DNA from 3 places in the Bradyrhizobium sp. WBOS08 genome. Region 3 is predicted to be linked to each of the others. Evidence: predicted binding sites of a transcription regulator. Region 3 holds the regulator's gene; each other region holds the start of a gene.
What was found. Region 3 encodes PhoB, which activates phosphate uptake and scavenging genes when phosphate is short. Its sites were predicted from a motif close to TGTCATNNANCTGTCAT; they were not measured.
Positions count from the first base shown of each region.

Region 1 (5,723 bases), 1.1 Mb from region 3:
GATTCGATCCGCGGCGTCGACACCCTGATCTGGGCGCTGGTCTGGATCAATGTCGTGGGCCTCGGGCCGTTTGCCGGGGTGCTGGCGATCGCCGTGTCGGATTTCGGTGCGTTCGGCAAGCTGTTCTCGGAGGCGATCGAGGGTGCCGACCAGAAGCAGGTCGAGGGCATCCGCGCCTCCGGCGGCAGTGCCCTGCACGAGATCCGCTTCGGCCTGATGCCGCAGGTGCTGCCCGTCATCGCCGGCCAGGTGCTCTACTACATCGAATCCAACACCCGCTCGGCGACCATCATCGGCATCGTCGGCGCCGGCGGCATCGGCCTGCAACTCGCCGAGCAGATCCGCGTGCTGGAATGGCAGAAGGTGTCGTTCCTGATCCTGATGATCCTGGTCGCGGTCGCCGCGATCGATTTCGTCTCGGGCAAGCTGCGCTTTGCGATCATCGGCAAGCGCGCTGTCGCCTGACCACAGGTGCCGTAGGGTGGGCAAAGCGAAGCGTGCCCACCACCTTTAGCGATGGAGAATGATCGTGGGCACGGCGCAAGTGCGCCTTTGCCCACCCTACGAGACCGGTGTCGCGGAGAGCGCTCCCCCTACGACTCCACCAAAAACTCCACCCGCTCCGCGGCAAATCGCGAATGCTTGGTCATCAGCGGCCTGCCGTCGAGGGCGTGGTCGGTGGCGTCGACCACCAGGATCGGGCGTCCCAGCGCGAGATCCAGCCGGGCCGCGTCGGTGGCGTCCACGATGCCGGCGGTGATCCGGGTCGCGCCGCGGCGATAGTCGCGTACGCCGTAATGCGCGAGCAGCTTGGTCATCGAGCGCGTGGCCGCGAACACGGCGCCCGCATTCGGGAACAGCTCGGCCGACAGCCAGGTGGTGGAGACGCAGATCGGGGTGCGGTCGGCGAGGCGGATCGCCTCGATCCGCACCAGGGGCGCGCCGGCCTTCAAGCCCAGCTCGCGCGCCAGCTCGCGGGTGGCGACGTCGTCGGAGGCCTCGATCAACTGGCCGCGCGGCTCGCGGCCGCCGGCACCGACGATCTCGGAGAACCGCGTGCGCGAGCGCAGGGGATAGGCGAGCTTCTGCGCCTCGACATAGGTGCCACTGCCGCGCTCGGCGCGCACCAGGCCGCGCTCGGCGAGGGCGGCCAGCGCGCGCCGCACGGTGTGGCGGTTGACGCGGTAGGTTTCGGCGATCTCCATCTCGCCCGGCAATTTGTCGCCGGCCGCGAAACGGCCGTCGGCGATGCCGCGCTCGATGCCGTCGGCAACGAGGCGCCACAGCGCGACGCCGGACGATGCAGTGTCTTGCATGCTCATATCGCCGGTCAGCCTAGCCCAGAAATCACGCACTTGTCACGAAACAGTCATGGCGCGTCCGTATGAAGTTGTCTAGTATCATAGACAACTTCGATGCGGCAAGTTCTGTCAAAGGTTCGGTGGACCAGGTGACCCAGCACAATACCAAGCAAGCCCAGCGCAAGGCCGCGATGGCCGTGCTGGCGCACGCGGAGGCGGGCGAGATCGCCGCCCGCCTCCGCGACTTAAGCATCCCTGACCATCAGGATTTGCGCGCGCCGGAAAACGGCCTCGTCATGCTGCGCGGCCGGGCCGGCGGCGACGGCGCGCCGTTCAATCTCGGCGAAGCCACGGTGTCGCGCGCAGCGGTGAAGCTCGCGAGTGGCGAGGTCGGTTTCGGCTACACGCTCGGGCGGAATAGTGAGAAGGCGCGGCTGATCGCGCTGTGCGATGCGCTGGTGCAGTCCCGCGACTTCGGCGGCGCGGTGGAGCGGGATGTAATCGCGCCGTTGCGCGAGCAGCTTATGATTCGCCGCAAGCAGGCGGCGGCCGAGACCGCCGCGACGAAGGTTGATTTCTACACCATGGTGCGCGGTGAGGGCTGAGATCATGACCACGATTGCCGAATTGCCGCCGGGATTCGCCGACAAGGTGCTGTCGGCACAATCGACCTTTCGCTCGGTGATGGACGCGATGGCGCGGCCTGGCTCGGTCCAGCGCATCGTGCCGATGGCGGGGGCGCCTGATACGATGATGCGCGGCGCCGCCGCGATCGCGCTGACGCTGTTCGACCACGACACGCCGCTCTGGCTCGACGCGCGGATGGCGGCGAACCCGGACGCGGCGAAATGGTTGAAGTTCCACACCGGCGCGCCCTTGGTGCAGGATAGCTCGGTGGCGAGCTTCGCGCTGATCGGCGACGGCGCCGCGCTTCCGCCGCTCGAACGCTTCGCGCTCGGCACCAGCGAATATCCGGATCGCTCCACCACGATCATCCTCCAGGTGGAGAGCCTCGACGCGGGCCGCAGCTTCGAGCTGCGCGGTCCCGGCATCGACGGCGCCGCGAGGCTCGATGCGTCGATCAAGCCGTTCGATCTGTTCGAGCGCCTGCAGGTCAACGAGGCGCTGTTCCCGCGCGGCATCGATGTCGTGCTGGTCGCCGATGACGCATTGGTCGCGATCCCCCGCACCACGCGCGTCGTGAGCAAGGGAAGCTGAAGCATGTATGTCGCAGTCAAAGGCGGCGAACGCGCCATCGACAACGCCCATCGCCTGCTCGCCCACAAGCGGCGCGGCGACCAAAGCGTTCCGGAGGTCACCCTCGACCAGATCTCGCAGCAGCTCGGCCTCGCCGTCGACCGCGTCATGAGCGAAGGCTCGCTCTACGATCGCGAGCTCGCGGCGCTGGCGATCAAGCAGGCCCGCGGCGACCTGATCGAGGCGATCTTCCTGGTCCGCGCCTTCCGCGCCACGTTGCCGCGTTTCGGCGCCAGCGAGCCGGTCGACACCGGCGCGATGCGGGTGCAGCGGCGGGTGTCCTCGACCTTCAAGGATATTCCCGGCGGCCAGATCCTCGGCCCCACCTTCGACTACACGCACCGCCTGCTCGATCCCTCGCTCGCGCAAGGCTTTGCGCCGGAGGCGCCGGCCACGGCCGACGCATCCACGGCGCCGACGCCGCGCGTGACGGATATTCTCGGCCGCGACGGCTTGATCGAATCCTCGCCGCAGGCGGATGAGGGCGCCGGCGTCGGCGATCTCACCCGCGAGCCGCTGAACTTTCCGGCCGATCGCGACCTGCGCCTGCAGAATCTGGCGCGCGGCGACGAAGGCTTTTTGCTGGCGATGGGCTATTCCACCCAGCGCGGCTATGGCCGCAACCATCCCTTTGCCGGCGAGATCCGATTCGGCGAGGTCGAGGTCGAATTCTTTGCGGAGGACGCCGGCTTCGCCGTGCCGCTCGGTGCGATCGAGCTGACCGAATGCCAGATGGTCAACCAGTTCAAGGGCTCCGCAACCGAGGCGCCGTGCTTCACCCGCGGCTATGGCCTCGCCTTCGGCCAGAGCGAGCGCAAGACCATGTCAATGGCGCTGGTCGACCGCGCGCTGCGCGCCCGTGAACTCGGCGAGGAGGTGCGTGCCCCCGCGCAGGACGAGGAATTCGTGATGTCGCATTCGGACAACGTCCAGGCGACCGGCTTCGTCGAGCACCTCAAGCTGCCGCATTATGTCGACTTCCAGTCCGAACTCGGCCTGCTGCGCAAGCTGCGGAAGGAGTTCGCGGATGCCCAAACGCCCGATGCCATGAAGGAGGCCGCGGAATGAACGCGCCGGCCTATAATTTCGCCTATCTCGACGAGCAGACCAAGCGGATGATCCGCCGCGCCATCCTCAAGGCGATCGCGATCCCCGGCTATCAGGTGCCGTTCGCCAGCCGCGAGATGCCGATGCCCTATGGCTGGGGCACCGGCGGCGTGCAGGTCACCGCCGCGATCCTGGGGCCTTCCGACGTCCTCAAGGTGATCGACCAGGGTTCCGACGACACCACCAACGCGATCTCGATCCGGAAATTCTTCGCCAAGACCGCGGGCGTCGCCACCACGACGGCGACGGAGGAGGCGACCGTGATCCAGACCCGTCACCGCATTCCCGAGGCGGCGCTGAGCGAGAACCAGGTCCTGGTCTATCAGGTACCGATCCCGGAGCCGCTGCGCTTCCTCGAACCGCGCGAGACCGAGACGCGGCGCATGCACGCGCTCGCCGAATACGGCCTGATGCACGTGAAGCTCTACGAGGACATCGCCCGCTTCGGCCACATCGCCACCGCCTATGCCTATCCGGTGAAGGTGAACGCGCGCTACGTGATGGATCCGTCGCCGACGCCGAAATTCGACAATCCCAAGATGGACAATTGCCCGGCGCTGCAACTGTTCGGCGCCGGCCGCGAGAAGCGCATCTACGCGATCCCGCCCTACACGCAGGTGGTGTCGCTCGATTTCGAGGATCACCCGTTCGAGCCCTACCGCTTCAACGCGCCCTGCGCGCTGTGCGGCGCGGAGAATTCCTATCTCGACGAGATCGTCACCGACGACAAGGGCAGCCGCATGTTCGTCTGCTCCGACACCGATTATTGCGAGGGCCGGCAGGCCGCCGGCCATCACGGCAGCCTCAGCGCCGCGCCGTACAAGGACAAGGCGCAAGGAGGCGCGAATGGCTGATCCAGAGATGCGCGAGAACGACGAGCCGCTGCTGGTCGCGACATCCCTCAGCAAGTCGTTCGGCCGCATCGCCGCGTGCCGCGACGTCTCGTTCGCGCTCTATCCCGGCGAGGTGCTGGCGATCGTCGGCGAATCCGGCTCCGGCAAGTCGACGTTGCTCCAGCTGCTGTCGGGCCAGCTTGCGGCCAGCGGCGGCCACGTCTCCTACCGCATGCGCGACGGCGTCACCCGCGATCTCGCCACGCTCGGCGAGGCCGAGCGGCGCTTCCTGTTCCGCACCGACTGGGGCTTCGTGCACCAGGATCCCGCGCAGGGCCTGCGCATGGCGGTGTCGGCCGGCGCCAATGTCGGCGAGCGACTGATGGCGGTGGGCTGGAACCATTACGGCCGCATCCGCGACACCGCGTCGGACTGGCTGACCCGGGTCGAGATCGATGTCGCGCGCATCGACGATGCGCCGCGCACCTATTCCGGCGGCATGCGCCAGCGGCTCCAGATCGCGCGCAACCTCGTCACCGAGCCGCGGCTGGTGTTCATGGACGAGCCGACCGGCGGCCTCGACGTCTCCGTGCAGGCCCGCCTGCTCGATCTCCTGCGCAGCCTCGTCGCCGAGCTGCATCTTGCCGTCACCATCGTCACCCACGATCTCGCGGTCGCGCGCCTGTTGTCGCATCGCGTGATGGTGATGAAGGGCGGCCGCGTCATCGAGACCGGTCTCACCGACCAGGTTCTCGACGATCCGCGCGAGCCCTATACGCAACTCCTCGTCTCCTCGATTCTGCCGCCATGAGTCTCTCGATATGGGTTCTGCAATGACCGCCATGATCGACGTCGTCGATGCCAACAAGACCTTCACGATGCACCTGCAGGGCGGCATCGAGCTGCCGGTCGTGCGCGGCGTGACCTTCCAGGTCAATCCGGGCGAGTGCGTGGTGCTGTCGGGTCCGTCGGGCGCCGGCAAGTCGTCGATCCTGAAGATGATCTTCGGCAATTACCGCTGCGACTCCGGCCGGATCGGCATCCGCCATCGCGGCGCGCTGATCGATCTCGCCAGCGCCGAGCCGCGGCAGGTGCTCAACGTCCGCCGCGCCACCATCGGCTATGTCAGCCAGTTCCTGCGGGCGGTGCCGCGCGTTGCCACCATCGACGTCGTCGCCGAGCCGCTGATCGTGAACGGCATGGTCCGCGCCGACGCACAGGCCCG
Region 1 covers NZ_CP028988.1:1,930,521-1,936,243, reverse strand. Annotated here, with positions in the region: gene phnE (phosphonate ABC transporter, permease protein PhnE) at 1-465, shown strand, start outside; gene phnF (phosphonate metabolism transcriptional regulator PhnF) at 594-1,322, opposite strand; gene phnG (phosphonate C-P lyase system protein PhnG) at 1,442-1,906, shown strand; gene phnH (phosphonate C-P lyase system protein PhnH) at 1,911-2,519, shown strand; gene DCM80_RS09330 (carbon-phosphorus lyase complex subunit PhnI) at 2,523-3,626, shown strand; gene DCM80_RS09325 (alpha-D-ribose 1-methylphosphonate 5-phosphate C-P-lyase PhnJ) at 3,623-4,519, shown strand; gene phnK (phosphonate C-P lyase system protein PhnK) at 4,512-5,309, shown strand; gene phnL (phosphonate C-P lyase system protein PhnL) at 5,332-5,723, shown strand, end outside.
Region 1: the regulator PhoB is predicted to act here: its motif matches at 1,357-1,373, upstream of phnF (phosphonate metabolism transcriptional regulator PhnF).

Region 2 (5,723 bases), 1.1 Mb from region 3:
GGGTCTTGTAGGCGCTGTTCGCCTTGACGAAGAACACCGAATAATAGCCGGTCGAGCCATCGGCGTTGATGTCGTTGGCGAAGGCGTCGGTCTTGACGCCGGTCAGGCGGGCGCGGGCGAACGAAGCCGAGCCGTAGCTCGCGATATGGATGTTGCCGGCGCGCTGGCCTTCGATCACGGCGGCGTAGTCGTTGGCGATGCGCAGCGTGACCTTCACGCCCAGCTCCTTGGAGAGATAGCTCACGAACGGCGCCCAACGCTCGGTGACGCCGGAGGCATTCTCGGCCGGGACGACCGCGAAGGTCAGCTCGGGATATTTGGCCTTCCAGTCGGCGGCGAGGGCCGAAGTCGTGAATGCGAGCGCGACGGCGCCGGCAAGGACCAGTCTGCGAGTGATCATGATACCCTCTTCATCGGTTGGGGTCGGTTGACGCAAAAACTTGCAAGGAAGACTTGCAACGAAACAGATCTGCTCAGGCGGCGGCCGCCGTCCCGAGCGCGGGAACGCCCGCGGGCGCCGGCGCAGGCACGGCGCCCATGACGTCGGCAGCTTCGAGATCGTAGAGCTCGCGTGCGACGTGATCGGTCAGCGCGGCCGGCGCGCCGTCGAACACCACGCGGCCCTGCGCCATGCCGATCAAGCGATCGCAATAGCTGCGGGCGAGATCGAGCGAATGCAGGTTGCAGAGCACAGTGATGCCGAAATGCTTGTTGATGCGCAGAAGCGCATCCATCACGATCTTGGTGTTGCGCGGGTCGAGCGAAGCGATCGGCTCGTCGGCGAGGATGATGTCGGGCTGCTGCACCAGGGCGCGCGCGATCGCGACGCGCTGCTGCTGACCGCCGGAGAGCTGGTCGGCGCGCTGGGCGGCGAGCGAGGCGATATCGAACTGCTCGAGCGCGGACATCGCCAGCGCCTTGTCCTGCTCCGGCCACATTTGCGACAGCGAGCGCCAGGCCGGCATCGTCGCAAGCCGCCCCATCAGCACGTTGGTGAGGACATCGAGCCGGCCGACCAGGTTGAACTGCTGGAAGATCATGGCCGAGCGCGCCCGCCATTGCCGCAGCTCCTTGCCGCGCAGCGCGGTGACGTCGATCCCGTCGAACAGGATGCGTCCCTCGGTCGGGGTCACCAGGCGGTTGATGCTCCGCAGCAGGGTCGATTTGCCGGCGCCGGACCGTCCGATCACACCGACGAAGCCGCCGGGAGAAATTTGAAACGAGGCATCGTCCACCGCGGCTTTCGCGCCGAAGCGACACGTCAGACCATCCACCACCAGCATGCAGGGCTCCAGATTAACTGGGGCCAATCGCTAACGCCGGCGCTTGACACTTGTGTGACAGGCACGTTGCGGTGCGGCGATCCTGCACAGCTCATTCCCTGTCATCGTCGTGTCATGACATCGTCATCGAGCCGCATGAAGAGGTACGCCCGCCCTCGCATTCCGGATTCGACATGGCCGCCAAAGCTCTTTCAGTTCAGCCGACCATCGATCCCTCGGCCAGGCTGCACGAGGCCCGGCTCGGCGCCTATACCGAGGTCGGTGCGCGCACCATCCTGCACGAAGTGGCGATGGGCGATTACTCCTATGTCGTGAACGATTCGCAGATCACCTACACGACGATCGGAAAGTTCTGCTCGATCGCGGCGATGACGCGCATCAACCCCGGCAACCATCCGATGCATCGCGCGACGCAGGCGCACTTCACCTACCGCTCCAGCGCCTATTTCGACGGCGAAAGCGACGATGCCGATTTCTTCGACTGGCGGCGCCAGCATCACGTCCAGATCGGCCACGACGTCTGGATCGGCCACGGCGCGATCGTGCTGCCGGGCCGCAACATCGGCACCGGCGCGGTGATCGCGGCCGGCGCCATCGTCACCAAGGACGTGCCGGCCTACACCATCGTCGCCGGCAATCCGGCCCGAATCGTGCGGCGACGGTTCTCCGAGGAGATCGCCGGGCGTCTCGCGCGGCTTGCCTGGTGGGACTGGGATCACGACAAATTGCGCGAGGCCCTGCCCGATTTCCGCAAGCTCGGGATTGAAGATTTTCTGGCGGCATACGAAGCACGGGCAACTCTCCCTGCCAGCAAACGAAGCGCGGTCGCGTGACAGACATCTTGCTTGAAGGCGGCCGGACCCTGATCGGCACCGAATTCGTCGAAACGTCATTGGCGGTGTCCGGGCAGGACATCACTGCGATGGACGCCTCTCGCGGCCGGGCGCGGCTGGCGATCGATGCACGCAACCTGTTGGTGCTGCCCGGCATCGTCGATCTTCACGGCGATGCCTTCGAGCGGCAGATGATGCCGCGTGCCGGTGTCGACTTCCCGATCGACGTCGCGCTCGCCGACAGCGACCGCCAGGCCATCAGCAACGGCATCACCACGGTGTTCCACGCCACCACCTGCTCCTGGGAGCCGGGTCTGCGCAGCGCGGACAATGCGCGCGGACTGATGGAGGCGATCGAGCGGCAGCGCCCGCAATTCGCCGCCGACACCCGCTTCCATCTGCGGCATGAAACCTACAATCTCGACGCCGAGGCCGAGATCGCGCAGTGGCTCATGGAAGGCCGCGTCGACCTGTTCGCTTTCAACGACCACATGGACGGCACGGTCGCCGACATGGCCAAGCCGCGCAAGCGCAACCGCATGGTGGAGCGCACCGGGTTGTCGGGCGAGGAATTCGACCGGCTGGTCGAGCGTGTGGTCTCGCGCGCCGACGAGGTGCCGGCTTCCGTTGCGCGTCTGGCCGCCGCGGCCCGCGCGGCCGGGGTGCGAATGCTCTCGCACGATGACGCGACGCCGGCGATGCGCCGGCAGTTTCGCGAGCTCGGCGCTTTGATCGCCGAGTTTCCGATCAACGAGGAGACCGCGCAGGCGGCGGCAAGCCACGGCGATGCCATCGTCTACGGCGCGCCGAACGTCGTGCGCGGCGGCAGCCACACCGGCTGGACCAAGGCCTCGGACATGATCGCCAAAGGGCTCTGCTCGGTGCTGGCATCGGATTACTACTATCCCGCCCAGCTGCTCGCCGCGTTCCGGCTCGCCGCCGACGGCGTGCTGCCGCTGACGGAGGCCTGGAATCTGGTCTCTGCCGGCCCTGCGCGCGCGACCGGCCTGACCGATCGCGGCGTGCTCGCGGAAGGCCGCCGCGCCGACATTCTGCTGGTCGACGACGACGTGCCGCTGCGGCCGCGGCTGATCGCGGTGATATCGGGCGGCAAGCTGGTCCATCTCACCGATGCGACGCGGCTCCTGAGTGCGGCGGCGATGCCGCGCGAAGCTGTCGCCGCGGCCTAAACCGGCTATGCTCGCGCGATGACAGGCTTTCCCCGCTACGCGATCTATTTTGCCGCAGGCAACAACAGCCCCCTCTCCCGCTTCGGCGCCGAGCTGCTCGGCTACGATGCCTATGCCGGCAGCGAACTGCCGTTTCCGCGCGAGGCGCTGGAGGTCGCGCCTGACTGGCGCGACATCAGCGCCGATCCGCGCAAATACGGCTTTCATGCCACGCTGAAGGCACCGATGGCGCTGGCATTTGGCAGGACCGAAGCCGAGCTGATGACCGCCTGCGCGGCCTTCGCCGGCAAGTCGCGGCCGCGTCCCGTGATCCGGCCAGTCGTCGATGCCATCAGCGGCTTCATCGCCGTCATTCCAGCCGAGCCGGTCGCGGCCCTGCAGCAGCTCGCCGCCGATTGCGTCCGCGAATTCGACGCTTTCCGTGCGGCGCTGACCGCGGAGGATCGCGCGCGGCGCAAGCCGGAGAAGCTGAGCGAACGGCAGCGCGACTATCTCGACCGCTGGGGCTACCCCTACGTGATGGAGGAATTCCGCTTTCACATGACGCTGACCGGACGGCTCGATGCGGAGCGGCGCGGACCGATCCTGGAGATGCTGCGGGCGCGGTTTGCGGCGCTTGGAATTGAGACGCTCGAGATCGACCGCATCGCGCTGTTCAAGCAGGGTGATGCAAGGGCGCGGTTTCGCATCATCGGTGAGTGGATGCTGACGCGTTAGCTGAGGTGGCGCGTCGCATTCAGCGTTCGTAGGGTGGGCAAAGGCGCAGCGCGCCGTGCCCACGATCTTTCTCTCAATAGCAACAGGTGGCGGGCACGCTTCCGCTTTGCCCACCCTACGGCAGTGGAGCCTTGGGCGCTACTTCCCCCACCGCAGCGCCAACGCATCGCGCTCCTTGGCGAGCTCCAGCAACCCCGCCCGGGTCGCCGGATGCAGCGGCTGGAGCGGATGGCGCACCGCGTCCGACTTGATGACGCTGCCGGCCTGCATCATGACCTTGCAGGCGATCAGGCCGCATTGGCGGTTCTCGTAATTGATCAACGGCAGCCAGCGTTCGTAAGCGGCCTTTGCCTTGTCGCGGTCGCCGGCGAAATAGGGATCGATGATCTGGCGGATGCCGTCGGGATAGCCGCCGCCGGTCATCGCGCCGGTGGCACCGGCGTCGAGATCGGCGAGCAGCGTGATCGCCTCCTCACCGTCCCACGGGCCTTCGATGTCCTTGCCGCCCGCCTCGATCAGGCCGCGCAGCTTTGAGGCCGCGCCCGCTACTTCGATCTTGAAATAGCGGATGTTGGAAAAGTCGCGCGCCAGCCGAGCGAGCAGCTCGACCGACAGCGGCGTGCCGGCCACCGGTGCATCCTGGATCATGATCGGAATGTCGATCGCGTCCGAGAGCACCCTGAAGAACTCGACGATGCCCTTCTCAGGGACCCGGAAGGTCGCGCCGTGATAGGGCGGCATCACCATCACCATGGCGGCGCCCGCCGCCTCCGCCTGCTTGCTGCGCGCCGCGCACACGGCCGAGCTGAAATGGGTGGTTGTGACGATCACGGGAACCCGTCCCGCGACATGCTCCAGCACCGCATGCATCACGCTCTCGCGCTCGACATCGGTCAGCACGAACTGCTCGGAGAAATTGGCGAGGATGCAGAGGCCGTGCGAGCCGGCATCGATCATGAAATCGATGCAGCGGCGCTGCCCCTCGAGGTCGAGCTCACCGCGCTCGTCGAAGATGGTTGGCGCGACCGGGAATACGCCGCGATAGGGGCGCTGGGCCTGGTGGGGGGTGACCGGCATCGAACTCTCCATCCCTGATGTGTCTTGCGTCCGGCGCTGCGCTCACGGCGCGAGGCGGCACAGATGTAGCCGCCGCGCGGACCGGCGGCAATGCCGAACGCACGATCTCAGAATGGAAGAATGAGGCGAAACTAGGCGGTCTTCACCGCGCCCAGGAAGCCCTCGACCGCGACGCGGAGACGATCGGCGTCGGCCGACATCTTCTTGACGGATTCCGACAGAACCGTGCCGGCATTGCCGGTCTCCTGGTTGAGCCTGGCGACGCTGCCGATGGTGTCGGTGACCTCGCGAGTGCCTTGCGCGGCCTGCTGGAAGTTGCGCGAGATCTCGGTGGTGGCGGCGCGCTGCTGCTCGACGGCGGCGGCAATCGCCGTCATCTTCTCGTTGATGCCGCTGATGGCGCCGCCGATCGAACGGATGGCGGCAACCGCCTGGCCGGTCGCGGCCTGGATCTCCTCGACCTGGCGCGAGATCTCTTCGGTCGCGGTCGCGGTCTGGGACGCCAGGCTCTTGACCTCGCCGGCGACCACGGCGAAACCGCGGCCGGCCTCGCCCGCGCGTGCGGCTTCGATGGTGGCGTTCAAGGCCAGAAGGTTGGTCTGGCCGGCGATGGCGTTGATCAT
Region 2 covers NZ_CP028988.1:1,938,115-1,943,837, forward strand. Annotated here, with positions in the region: gene phnD (phosphonate ABC transporter substrate-binding protein) at 1-400, opposite strand, end outside; gene phnC (phosphonate ABC transporter ATP-binding protein) at 474-1,283, opposite strand; gene DCM80_RS09370 (chloramphenicol acetyltransferase) at 1,457-2,116, shown strand; gene DCM80_RS09375 (alpha-D-ribose 1-methylphosphonate 5-triphosphate diphosphatase) at 2,113-3,306, shown strand; gene DCM80_RS09380 (DUF1045 domain-containing protein) at 3,325-4,023, shown strand; gene DCM80_RS09385 (dihydrodipicolinate synthase family protein) at 4,162-5,100, opposite strand; gene DCM80_RS09390 (methyl-accepting chemotaxis protein) at 5,232-5,723, opposite strand, start outside.
Region 2: the regulator PhoB is predicted to act here: its motif matches at 1,394-1,410, upstream of phnC (phosphonate ABC transporter ATP-binding protein).

Region 3 (5,723 bases):
CTGGACGCAGCGCTGGGCGCCGTCGGCCGATCCGCCCGTGCTCGGCGCGCTCGGGCCGATGTACGGCACGCTCGTCACCTCCTTCATCGCGATGCTGATCGCCATTCCGGTCGGTCTCGGCATCGCGATCTTCCTCACCGAGCTCTGTCCGCAATGGTTGCGCCGCCCGATCGGCATGGCGGTCGAGCTGCTCGCCGGAATCCCGTCGATCATCTACGGCATGTGGGGCTTCTTCGTGCTGGGCCCGTTCCTGGCCAATACCTTCCAGCCGTTCATGATCAGGGTGTTCGACGGCGTCCCGGTGCTGGGCGCGATCTTCGCAGGCCCTCCGTCCTATCTCAGCCTGTTCAACGCCGCGCTGATCCTCGCCATCATGGTGCTGCCCTTCATCACCTCGATCTCGGTCGACGTGTTCAAGACGGTGCCGCCGGTGCTGAAGGAAGCCGCCTACGGCGTCGGCTGCACCACCTGGGAGGTCGTCCGCAGCGTGGTGATCCCCTACACCCGCGTCGGCATCATCGGCGGCGTCATGCTGGCGCTGGGCCGCGCGCTCGGCGAGACCATGGCGGTGACCTTCATCATCGGCAATTCGTTCCGGATCTCCTCCTCGATCTTCGCCCCGGGCACCACGATCTCGGCGGCGATCGCATCCGAGTTCGCCGAGAGCGACGGCCTGCACCAGTCCGGCCTGATCCTGCTCGGCCTGCTGCTGTTCGTGCTGACGTTCTTCGTGCTCGCGGCCGCGCGGCTGATGTTGATGCGCCTGGAAACCAAGGCCGGAAAGTGAAGCCATGAACCCGATCTATGCACGCCGCCGCCGCTGGGACGTCGTCATCCGCGGCCTCTGCATCGCCGCCGCCGCCTTCGGCGTCACCTGGCTCGCGCTGATCCTGGTCACGCTGCTCTACAACGGCCTCAGCGGCCTCAACGTGCAGATCTTCACCGCGGACACGCCGCCGCCGGGCTCGACCGAGGGCGGGCTGCGCAACGCCATCGTCGGCTCGGTCATCATGACCGTGATCGGCGTCGGCATCGGCGCGCCGCTCGGCCTGTTCGCCGGCACCTATCTCGCCGAGTACGGCCGCAACGACAGGCTGACCTCGGTGATCCGCTTCATCAACGACATCCTGCTCTCGGCGCCCTCGATCATCATCGGCCTGTTCATCTACGGCGCGGTGGTGGTGCCGATGCGGGGCTTCTCGGCGATCGCCGGCGCGCTGGCGCTCGCCGTGATCGTGATCCCGGTCGTGGTGCGCACGACGGAGGACATGCTGCTGCTGGTGCCGAACCCGCTGCGCGAAGCCGCCAGCGCGCTGGGTCTGCCGCGCTCGCTGGTGATCAAGCGGATCGCCTATCGCGCCGCGCGCTCGGGCCTCATCACCGGCGTGCTGCTCGCCACGGCGCGCGTCGCCGGCGAGACCGCGCCGCTGCTGTTCACCGCGCTGTCCAACCAGTTCTTCAGCCTCGGCCTCGACAAGACGATGGCGAACCTGCCGGTCACCATCAACAACTTCGTGCAGAGCCCCTACGCCTATTGGAAGCAGCTCGCCTGGAGCGGCGCGCTGCTGATCACCCTGACCGTGCTTGCCCTGAACATTGGCGCCCGCATCCTTGGTGCCGAGAGGACTGCAAAATGAGTGAAATGTCTGTTTCCGTCAGCGCGCCGACCGTTCACCCCGGCTCGCAGCCGCTGCCCGAGGCGCCTGCCAAGGTCACCGCGCGCAACCTCAACTTCTACTACGGTGAGCACCACGCGCTGAAGAACATCAATCTGGCGCTCGGCACCAACCGCGTCACGGCCTTCATCGGCCCGTCCGGCTGCGGCAAGTCGACCCTGCTGCGCATCTTCAACCGGATGTACGACCTCTATCCGGGCCAGCGCGCCACCGGCCAGCTGCTGCTCGACCACACCAACATCCTCGACCCCAAGCTCGACCTCAACCTGCTGCGCGCCCGGGTCGGCATGGTGTTCCAGAAGCCGACCCCGTTCCCGATGACGATCTACGAGAACATCGCCTTCGGCATCCGCCTCTACGAGAAGATCTCCAAGTCCGAGATGGACGATCGGGTCGAGAAGGCGCTGCGCGGCGGCGCGCTGTGGAACGAGGTCAAGGACAAGCTCAACGCCTCCGGCCTGTCGCTCTCCGGCGGCCAGCAGCAGCGCCTCTGCATCGCCCGCACCGTCGCGGTGCGGCCCGAGGTGATCCTGTTCGACGAGCCCTGCTCGGCGCTCGACCCGATCTCGACCGCCAAGGTCGAGGAGCTGATCCAGGAATTGTCCGAGAACTACACGATCGCGATCGTCACCCACAACATGCAGCAGGCGGCGCGCGTCTCCGACAAGACCGCCTTCATGTATCTCGGCGAGCTGATCGAGTTCGACGACACCAGCAAGATCTTCACGTCGCCGACCGACCGGCGGACGCAGGACTACATCACCGGCCGGTTCGGCTGAGGAGACGCGACATGGGTACCGAACATACCGCAAAGGCCTTCGACACCGACCTCCAGGAGCTCACGCGCCTGGTCGCAGAGATGGGCGGCATTGCCGAGCGCATGATCGTCGATTCCGTCGACGCGCTGATTCGCCGCGACGTCGCGCTCGGCCAGCGCGTCGTCGCCATCGACGCCGATCTCGACGCGCTGCAAAAGCGCATCGAGGAGCGCGCCGTGCTCACCATCGCCCGCCGCCAGCCGATGGCGGTGGACCTGCGCGAGATCGTCGGCGCCATGCGCGTCGCGACCGACCTCGAGCGCATCGGCGACCTCGCCAAGAACATGGGCAAGCGCGTCGCCGCGCTGGAGACCGACTTCCATCCGCTCAAGCTGTTCCGCGGCCTGGAGCACATGACCGACCTGGTGCAGCAGCAGGTCAAGAGCGTGCTCGATGCCTATGCCGCGCACGATCTGCCGGCGGCGATGGCGGTGTGGAAGGGCGACGAGGAGGTCGACGCGATCTGCACCTCGCTGTTCCGCGAGCTCCTGACCTACATGATGGAGGATCCGCGCAACATCTCGTTCTGCATCCATCTGATGTTCTGCGCCAAGAACATCGAGCGCATCGGCGACCACGCCACCAACATCGCCGAGACCGTGTTCTACATGATCGAGGGCCAGGCGATCACCGACAAGCGGCCGAAGGGCGACATGACCAATTTCGCCACGACGATCCCGAATACCTGAAGACCTCAAGGAGCGACGACACCATGGGCGCACGCATTATGGTGGTTGAGGACGAGGAAGCTCTCACCGAGCTTCTGCGTTACAACCTCGAAGGCGACGGCTATGACGTCGAGACGGTGATGCGCGGCGACGACGCCGACACCCGCCTCAAGGAACACATTCCCGATCTGATCGTGCTCGACTGGATGCTGCCGGGCCTCTCCGGCATCGAGCTGTGCCGGCGCCTGCGCACCCGGCCCGAGACCAAGCAGCTGCCGATCATCATGCTCACCGCGCGCGGCGAGGAGAGCGAGAGGGTGCGCGGCCTTGCGACCGGCGCCGACGACTACATCGTCAAGCCGTTCTCGGTGCCGGAGCTCTTGGCGCGCGTGAAGGGCCTGCTCAGGCGCGCCAGCCCCGAGCGGCTCGCGACCGTGCTGGCCTATGGCGACATCGAGCTCGATCGCGACAAGCGCCGCGTCGCGCGCTCCGGTCGCCCGATCGATCTCGGCCCGACCGAATATCGCCTGCTGGAGTTCTTCCTGGAGCATCCCGGCCGGGTGTTCTCGCGCGAGCAGCTGCTCGACAGCGTCTGGGGCCGCGACATCTACATCGACGAGCGCACCGTCGACGTTCATATCGGCCGCCTGCGCAAACTGCTCAATCTCGGCCGCGAGCAGGACCCGATCCGCACCGTCCGCGGCGCCGGCTACGCCCTGGATGATCGCTTCGCGAAGGCGGAGCAGACGTAAGGCTCCAGCGAGAGCTGGTTTGGCGAGCTCAGCCGTAATCCCGGGGCGCGCGCAGCGCGAGCCCGGGATCCATAACCACAGGACGTGATTTCGCGAAGACTCGGGGTGACCATCTCGCGCAACGATTGCGTCCTGTGGTTATGGATCCCCGCGTTCGCGGGGATGACACCGAGTTGGTTGAGGCGCCGTCGTGTGACGGCTGCGGTCTTGATCAGCTAATTCCGCGCAGCTCAGCGCGTGGGCTTCGGTGCCGCGCGGCGCCGATCCGCCGCCGGCTGATACGCCACGCGCGAGTGCTGGGCGCAATAGGGCAGGCCGGACAGGGCCTTGCCGCCGCAGAAGAAGAAATCCGGGCTGGAGGGATCGCCGACCGGCCAGTGGCAGGTCGCCTCGTTCAATTCGAGCAGCGACAGCCGCTGGCTCATCGGCACCACGTTGTCGTAGGTGACGGGTTCGGCCTCGACCTCGACCTCGAAGGCCTGCGCCAGCGCGGTGTTGCCGCGCGCGATGGGGCGGGTCACCCGCATCATGTGCTGGGCGGGACGCGCCTTGCGCGGCCGGGGCGCGGCCGACGAAGGGCTCTTGGCGCGGCCGGACAGACCGAGCCTGTGCACTTTGCCGATCACGGCATTGCGGGTCACATTGCCGAGCTCTGCTGCGATCTGGCTGGCCGACAATCCGGCCTCCCAGAGCTTCTTCAGCTGCTCGACGCGATCGTCGGACCAGGTCAAAACCGTCATTGCACCCTTTCCCTCGCCGCGCGGCTGCCATCCTGGCGGTCCGTGCGGCGAATGCCTAAGCCTCGAAAAACCCGTGCCGCTCGAATCCCTTAGGGCTCGCCGGGCGCGCAACTGACGCCCGAACGTTTACGCCGGTACATGAGGACTCTTGGGATCAGAACTGCCGCACGAGATGTCGTATCTGACAAGCCAAACGCTACAATATGGCGTGACTCACGCGCAAGAGTCCGCCGACTCGCTTCCACATGTTCCGTGGTGAAAAACCCGCAAAATCGCCACCGCAAGACTACGGAATCCGCGTTTCATCACCGTTTCCCGGGGCTTCCGGGCGGCATTGACACCCGTTTCACCAGGCCTAAGATAGTCGCGCGTGCCGCCCTTAAAAGGCGGCACGTTTCGTTTCCGGGCCGGTCCATGGTGCGTTGCCCAATGCACGCCCCACACCGTCCGCAACATCAAGTGGCCGTCATGACTAACAGCGCAGCCCCGCATTTGCTCCCCGTTTTCGCCAGGGCCAACCTCGGTTTCGAACGCGGCGAAGGCTGCTGGCTGATCGCGACCAATGGCGATCGCTATCTCGATTTCACCTCGGGCGTCGCCGTCAATGCGCTCGGCCATTGCCACCCGCATCTGATTAAGGCGTTGCAGGAGCAGGCCACGAAGCTGTGGCACATGTCGAACCTGTTCCAGAGCCCGGACGGCGAGAAGCTCGCCGCGCGCCTGTGCCACGAGAGTTTTGCCGACCTGGTGTTCTTCTGCAATTCCGGCGCCGAGGCGCTGGAGGGCGTGATCAAGCTGGTGCGCCATCATCACTTCTCCAAGGGGCACCCGGAGCGTTACCGCATCATCACCTTCGAAGGCGCCTTCCACGGCCGCACGCTGGCGACGCTCGCTGCGACCGGATCGGCAAAATATCTCGAAGGGTTCGGCCCGCCGATGGACGGCTTCGACCAGGTGCCGCATGGCGACCTCGAAGCCGTCAAGAAGGCGATCGGGCCCGACACCGCCGGTATCCTGATCGAGCCGATCCAGGGCGAGGGCGGCGTGCGTTCGGCACCGCCCGCTTTCC
Region 3 covers NZ_CP028988.1:3,047,752-3,053,474, forward strand. Annotated here, with positions in the region: gene pstC (phosphate ABC transporter permease subunit PstC) at 1-787, shown strand, start outside; gene pstA (phosphate ABC transporter permease PstA) at 792-1,637, shown strand; gene pstB (phosphate ABC transporter ATP-binding protein PstB) at 1,634-2,455, shown strand; gene phoU (phosphate signaling complex protein PhoU) at 2,467-3,183, shown strand; gene phoB (phosphate regulon transcriptional regulator PhoB) at 3,207-3,914, shown strand; gene DCM80_RS14520 (GcrA family cell cycle regulator) at 4,145-4,654, opposite strand; gene DCM80_RS14525 (aspartate aminotransferase family protein) at 5,123-5,723, shown strand, end outside.